Flocculibacter collagenilyticus: one gene and its partner. The main gene of each other region encodes a partner of the protein of the gene in region 2 in a complex. Links are inferred from orthologs where the notes say so. Each region holds a gene or a part of one and is shown on either strand. Other genes may lie near its edges.

Region 1 (3,299 bases), 1.1 Mb from region 2 along the record:
GGCAGGAATATGTAAGTAATTTACAACTACCATTAACACTAATAAACGGCGTAGAAATTTCAACATCGTGGACAAGTTTTGAGATCCATATTGTTGGTTTGAATGTTGATGTGAATTGCGAACAATTTCAGCAGCGGCTGTTCACGCAGCGTGAAAAGCGTGAAGAACGCGCACAGGAAATTGGACGACGCTTAGCCAAGGCGGGAATAGTCAATGGTTATGAAGAAGCTAAGAAACTAGCCGGTGATGCCGCGATAAGTCGTACGCATTTTGCAAAATACTTGATTCAGTTAGGCCACGCCAAGTCAATGCAGGGTGTATTTAAAAAGTACCTTGGTCGTGGGAAAACTGGCTATGTCCCAAGTCAATGGATTGATATTGCAACAGCTGTACAGTGGATTCACGATGCTGGTGGGGTAGCAGTAGTCGCGCATCCTGCACGTTATGATATGACCGCAAAGTGGCTGCGCCGATTATTAATTGAGTTCAAGAATGCAGGTGGAGACGGTATGGAGGTGTCTCAGCCACAACAAGCATTGTCTGAACGGCAACAAATGGCAATATACGCTAAAGAATATGGACTTTATGCATCGGTTGGTTCAGACTTTCATTATCCATCGCCATGGACAGAGCTTGGAAGAAATTTATACCTTCCGAAAGGTTGTGAACCAATTTGGACCCTGTTTCAACACTAATGATTACGTTTCACCTAAATTAGGATAAATAATAAATGAGCCAGTTTTTCCACGTGCATCCAGAAAACCCACAAGCACGTTTAATTAATCAAGCTGTTGAAATTATTAATAACGGTGGTGTTGTTGTTTACCCTACCGATTCAGGCTACGCAATTGGTTGTCATTTAGGTGATAAAAAGGCGTTAGATAGAATTATTCAAATCCGTCAACTTTCTAAAGAGCACGACTTTACTTTAGTGTGCAAGGATTTATCAGAGCTTTCGGTATATGCGCGGGTTGAGAATACTGCGTTTAGGTTGTTAAAAAACAATACCCCTGGAGCCTATACATTTATTTTTAAAGGTACCAAAGAAGTACCAAAACGCTTGTTAAATCCAAAAAAGAAAACCATCGGTATTCGGGTTCCCGATCACAACATTACACAAGCGTTAGTTGAAGCACTAGACGAGCCATTAATGTCGACGTCGTTAATATTGCCGGGCAGTGAGTTTTCTGAAACTGATCCTGATGAGATCCGCAATTATTTAGAAAAGCAGGTCGATTTAATTATTCATGGTGGTTATTTAGCAGAAGCTCCAACTACAGTGATTGATTTTTCTGAAGGGGATGCAGAGATAGTGCGGGTAGGGCATGGTGACCCATCACCGTTTGAATAATTACTTCGTATAATTTTTGATGACAAAGCAACAAGTTACGAGTAAACAAGCTGAGGTAAAAGATAATTTTACAGATATAACGGTTCAGCAGCCACTGCCATTAGCGTTTGTTAGAGGTGAAGTGGTAGTTGAGCAACCGGAAGATCTTTATATTCCTCCTGAAGCACTTGAGGTGTTTTTAGATGCTTTTGAAGGACCACTCGACTTTTTGCTTTATCTAATAAAAAAGCAAAAATTTGACATTATCGACTTACCGATTCAAGAAATTACTTTGCAATACATGGAGTATGTAGAGTTAATGAAAGACTTAAAGCTTGAATTAGCGGCTGAGTATTTAGTTATGGCTGCAATTCTAGCTGAAATAAAAAGTCGACTATTACTACCAGTTCATGCGCACCCGTCAGATGAGTTTGACGACCCTAGAGCTGAATTAATAAAACGCCTTCAAGAATATGAAAAGTATAAACACTCTGCGCAGGAGCTCGATTTATTACCACGTGAATCGCGCGACTTTTATCTTGCAAATGTTGATGTTGCTGAGGGATGCTCACCAACAATCATATTACCCAACGTGGCGCTGCAAGACTTAGCCATCGCCATGCAACAAGTTTTAAAACGTGCTTCTGCATTTAGTCACCACCATATCGAAAAAGAAGCACTTTCTACCCGAGAAAGAATGAGCGCTATTTTAGCTTACTTAAATGGTACCGATGGCTTTGTACCCTTTGAGGCCTTGTTTACTGTTGAGGAGGGGAAGCAAGGTGTGGTAGTAACCTTTTTAGCAGTGTTAGAACTGATTAAAGAGTCTTATATAGATATTGTTCAAACAGCGCCTTTTACGCAAATCAATGTTAAAGCGCGTCACTTTCAGGCATAATGTCGGCCAAAATACTCCGCCTAACATTAGGCTAGTCAACAAACAATGAAATAACGATATGGCGACAAAGATAACGGATGAACAATTAAAACAGCTGATTGAAGCCGCTATTTTTGTATCTGATACGCCTCAAACAGCTGCATCGTTGAAAGCGACTGTGTTATTAGATTTGAATGTGAGTCATTCTCGTATTAATAAAATCATAAAAGATTTAGAGTTAGATTACGTGGCTAGAGGGATAAACTTAGTTAAAGTTGCATCGGGTTATCGATTTCAAAGCAACACATCGCTAAGTCCTTGGTTGTCAAATATGTGGCAAGAAAAAGCGCCGAAATACTCCCGCGCTTTACTCGAAACGCTCTCTTTAATTGCGTATAAACAGCCAATTACAAGAGGTGAAATTGAAAATATTCGAGGTGTTAGCGTAAGTTCTACTATTATTAAAACGCTAATCGAAAGAGATTGGATAAAAGTGATTGGTCATAAAGAGGTGCCGGGCAAGCCCGCACTGTATGCGACAACTAACGAGTTCTTGAATTATTTTTCGTTGCAAGCGTTAGAGCAATTGCCAGAGTTACAAGATGTTTCAATATCTGATTTAAACAGTCAAGGAGAGTTAACCAGCTCTCTTCAACAAAATAAAGAATACAACAAAGAAGAAGTCACAATTAATGAGTGAAAAATTGCAAAAAGTACTTGCGCGAGCAGGTGTAGGATCGCGTCGTGAGATGGAGTCTGTCATTGCAGAAGGGCGCGTAAGCGTTGATGGCAAAGTAGCTACATTGGGCGATCGTGTTGAACCAACTCAAAAAGTAAGAGTTGACGGCCGCGAGATAAAAATAAGCAGTGAACAAGACACGGTTTGCCGTGTACTTATGTACCATAAGCCTGAGGGTGAATTATGCACTCGCCATGATCCTGAGGGCAGAAAAACGGTATTTGATCGGCTACCTAAGTTAAGAGAAGGACGTTGGATTGCGATAGGTAGGTTGGACATAAACACCAGTGGCTTGTTGATGTTTACCACTGATGGCGAACTGGCTAATCGTTTAATGCATCCAAAATTTGAAA
Region 2 (4,322 bases):
ATTACAGTAAAAACGGCTAAGGATTTTGGAAGTTTAAGCCGCATTAGCCAAGACACTAATGGATTACAAATAATGGCAATAAAGACAGATAATAAAAACGGAACGATGATAGCGCTGGCTGCTTTAATCCCAGCAAGTATAATAATGAGGCAGGCACAAATAAGTAATGCCCTTAATACAGGTGATTGTTCTCTAAACATTTTCATTCCATTTTTGTTACTGCGAAGTTAGGCATTATAAATACTATAAGAACACTTTGTATAGCCATTACTTTTGGCGCTGAATTCATAGCCAGATGACAACGAATATGCGGCCACTATTCATAATGATATGGCATCAATGTTGATATCTGTTACAGTACAACATTATGGCAGTAAAGCTTTTAAGAGTGATTTAAGCTGGTAATTGGTAGGATAAATGGGGTAAATGCGTCTAAAGCAGATAAAACTTGCTGGTTTTAAGTCTTTTGTTGATCCAACAGCTATTCCTTTTCCAGATCAAATGACTGCAATTGTCGGTCCAAATGGCTGTGGAAAGTCCAATATCATTGATGCAGTACGTTGGGTATTGGGTGAAAGCTCGGCAAAAAATTTACGTGGCGATGCTATGACAGATGTTATTTTTAATGGGTCTACGCAGCGTAAGCCAGTATCACAAGCCAGTGTAGAATTGTTGTTTACTAACACCTTAGGAAAACTGGAAGGTAGTTTAGCAAATCGTAATGAAATTGCGATTAAACGACAGGTCACCAGTGAGTCAAAATCCACCTACTTTTTAAATGGCACTAAATGTAGACGGCGAGACATTACCGATATCTTCTTAGGCACAGGATTAGGGCCGCGCAGCTACGCGATAATCGAGCAAGGAATGATTTCTCGCTTGATAGAGTCTAAGCCACAAGATTTACGTGTATTTATTGAAGAAGCTGCGGGTATTTCTAAATATAAAGAACGACGCAGAGAAACCGAAAATAGAATACGACATACTCGTGATAACCTCGAACGCCTTGAAGATGTTAGAGAAGAGCTCTCTACTCAGCTAGATAAGCTTAAACGCCAAGCTGCTTCAGCAAAGCGCTACAAAGAATTAAAAGCGACAGAGCGTAAATATAAGTCTGAACTACTCGCACTAAAGTGGCAGCGTTACAACCAACAAGTGATGTTGCTTGAGCAACAATTAAAAGAAAGTGATGCAAGTATAGAGAAATGTATTGCCGACCAACGCGCTAGTGAAAAAACAGTCTTATCAATTAAAGCGCAGATTGAAGAAGTTAAAACCAAGCATGGTGAAGTGCAGCAATACTATTATCAAGTTGGTGCAGACTTAACACGTATTGAACAAAGTATTGAACATACAAAACATAAGAAGCGTTCACTTAATCAAGAAGCAATTCAGCTTAAAGAGTCGTTAGTGCAACTAACCGACTTCCAGCTTACTGAGCAAGCGCGCCATGAGGAGCTTGAAGCCCTGCTCAGTACTGCTGAGCCAGAGTTGGCCTTACATGAAGCCAGATTAGCGCAACTTCGTGAACAGTTGGAACAAACTCAAGCGCATTACGATCACAATCAACATCAATGGGAGCATGTGCTTCATAATACCTCGAAGCTCAAGCAGCAATTAACTCAGCATAACTCTGCTATCCAAACTAAACGAAATCAAATTAACCAAGTAAAAGAGCGTTTAGCAGAGCTACTTGCAGAGCAAGCCAGTTTGGATGTTGAGGCTGACTCATTAGTCATCGCGCAAAAGCTAGAAGCGCAAGAAAAAGTACATGATGATATTGAAGCATATACTCGTCTGAAAGCAGAGTTAGCGCAGCAATATACGGAATTACAAGAACAGCAGCAATTATGCGATAAAGAGCAACGCCAGCAGGAAAAGGGATTGTTAGATATTCAAGCTGAATTAAAGTTGCTTGAAGCATTTCAGCAGCAGTTTATTGAAAACTCGAATAATGAGTTATCTAATTGGTTAAACAAACAAAACCTTTCTACATCTTATTTGCTTGAGCAGATAACAGTTAAAGATGGGTGGCAAACCGCCGTTGAAGTTGCGCTAATGGGGGGCGCAACACAACAACAAGTCATTTTCGTAGATTCAAGTGAGCTGTTACTTAACGAAATGCCTGACGACTCTTATTTATTGGTGTGGCAGAACAACGCACAAGCTAATCTAAATAATAAAAGCTTAGCCTCAGTTATTGTTGACGGTTGCTACCCTAATTTCTTTAATTACATACAAATTGTTGATCAATCGGCAAGTGAGCGAGCGACTTTGCTCTCACCGGAATTTTCTAGTTGGATCACACCAGAAGGGATAATGGGAGGTGATAACTGGGTTAAGTCGGTAACCAAAGATAACCAATTAGGCTTTTTTAAACGCCAGGAAACAATAAACCAATTAAAAGAGTCGATTAAAACAAAGCAAACGTCACTAGAAAAAATTGATCAACAACTTAGCACGTTCAGCCAGCAAAATTGCATTTTGGCAGATAAGTTAGAAGATAGTACTAACAAGTTGCAGCAGGCACAGACGAGTTATGCGGGTTTAACGACAGAAGTAAACATGCTAAAGCAGCACTCGTTAAAATTAACAAATACCCATGAAAAATTAGGCCGCACAATACAAGAAAAGAATGCTGAATTAGATACACTCGCGCATAGCCTTCCAGAGCTAGAAGAGCAGAACGATGGCTTAAAGCAACAGCTATTAACAGCAGAGCAAGGGCATGAAGATATTGTGTTGAATAAAGAAAAATATTCGCAGCAACTTCAGTTGATAAATGCTCAACTACACACAGAACAAGCTGCTGTTACTCAATTAAAACTTTCAATGCAAGACTATCGCTCGCAGCTAAGTGCAAACGAGTTAGCAATTAATCGAACTAAAACGCAATTAGCGAGTCTTAACGAAAGATATACACTGATTAATGAACAACTTAACGAAAGTGAGCCGCCAATTGATGCCCTATTGGCAGAGCAGCAAGAAACGCTTTCAAAGCATTTACAAGCGGAAGAAGACGTAAAGTCTTATGCGATTAAAAGTGAGTCATTAGCACATGAAGTGTCGCATTTAGAAAAAGCGCAACATAATACATTAACGCAAGTTCAAGCTATGCGAGATAAGCAAGAAGAAACAAAGTTAAAGCGTGAAGGCGAATTAGTGCGGGCGAGTAACATACTTGAGCAAATAGATGAAATGCAACTACGTGTGAAAGACATTACTGATGCAATGGACGCCTCTGCCAATGAAGAGATATGGCAACAAAAGCTAGACAAAACCTTTGCGTCAATTAGTCGTTTAGGTGCAATAAATTTAGCGGCAATAGAAGAGTACGACGTACAAGCTGAAAGAAAAGCATATTTAGACGCACAAAATGACGACTTAACCTCTGCGTTGGAAATATTAGAAAGCGCAATAAGAAAGATAGATAAAGAGTCTCGCAGTAAATTTAAAGCTACGTTCGACGAAATTAATGACGGATTACAAGCGCTATTCCCAAAAGTATTTGGTGGCGGGGCAGCTTATTTAGCATTAACGGATAATGACTTGTTAGAGACTGGGGTGACAATTATGGCTAGGCCACCCGGCAAGAAAAACTCTACCATTCATTTACTATCGGGCGGTGAAAAAGCATTAACAGCGTTGTCTTTAGTTTTTTCAATTTTTAAATTAAATCCTGCGCCATTTTGTATGCTGGATGAAGTTGATGCACCGTTAGATGATGCGAATGTTGGGCGCTTTTGTAAATTGGTTAAAGAAATGTCAGATACAGTGCAATTTATATACATTAGCCATAATAAAGTGGCGATGGAAATGGCATCACACTTAACTGGTGTTACAATGCACGAGCCTGGCGTGTCTCGAATGGTAGCGGTAGATGTTGATGAAGCCGTAAAAATGGCAGATGCATCTTGAATTTCATAATTTGGTCGTTAATATTGAGCGGTTTACATGCTCTATGTTATACAGCGTGTATGAGCTGAAAAGATAACCGTTTTAGAATACTTAAAAGGCAAAAGGTCTTTTAATGAAGGTCTTCAGACCCCACATATAACAAGAATAAGTAAGTGCAAGAAGGCACTTAGAAAAAAGGTATTAAACATGAATATGGCTGAAGAATTAAGACTAGTACTTATTATTATTGGTGCTTTAGCAATTGGCGGACTCTTAGTTCATGGACTATGGACGGTAAGAAAGAACAATAAAGCCTCAAAATTAGATAATTCAACAATAAATGCTTATGAATCGGGTGACGAAAAGCAGAGCAATGATGCAAACGCTGAAGGGTTTGACCAATACGGTGTAGGCAAAGTTAAAGT

Evidence for each region.
Region 1: the proteins of smc (region 2) and HUU81_RS05775 are in contact, whole or in part, in a crystal structure (PDB 3ZGX), measured with the Bacillus subtilis proteins. The link is inferred for Flocculibacter collagenilyticus from one-to-one orthologs.

The regions. Positions count from the first base shown.
Region 1 is NZ_CP059888.1:1,310,332-1,313,630, forward strand. What follows is about bases 328-3,299. They hold HUU81_RS05775 (segregation and condensation protein A), read left to right. Parts: upstream 328-1,370; coding sequence 1,371-2,228; downstream 2,229-3,299. Other genes in these bases: rnm (RNase RNM), read left to right, coding at 328-695; HUU81_RS05770 (L-threonylcarbamoyladenylate synthase), read left to right, coding at 731-1,351; scpB (SMC-Scp complex subunit ScpB), read left to right, coding at 2,287-2,907; rluB (23S rRNA pseudouridine(2605) synthase RluB), read left to right, coding at 2,900-3,299. Outside these bases: more of rnm, read left to right, coding at 1-327. UniProt on the Bacillus subtilis protein: Participates in chromosomal partition during cell division. May act via the formation of a condensin-like complex containing Smc and ScpB that pull DNA away from mid-cell into both cell halves.
Region 2 is NZ_CP059888.1:2,361,339-2,365,660, reverse strand. Bases 124-4,118 are described here. They hold smc (chromosome segregation protein SMC), read left to right. Parts: upstream 124-426; coding sequence 427-3,918; downstream 3,919-4,118. Other genes in these bases: zipA (cell division protein ZipA), read left to right, coding at 4,105-4,118; HUU81_RS10460 (AI-2E family transporter), read right to left, coding at 124-200. In the rest of the region: more of HUU81_RS10460, read right to left, coding at 1-123; more of zipA, read left to right, coding at 4,119-4,322. UniProt on the Bacillus subtilis protein: Required for chromosome condensation and partitioning.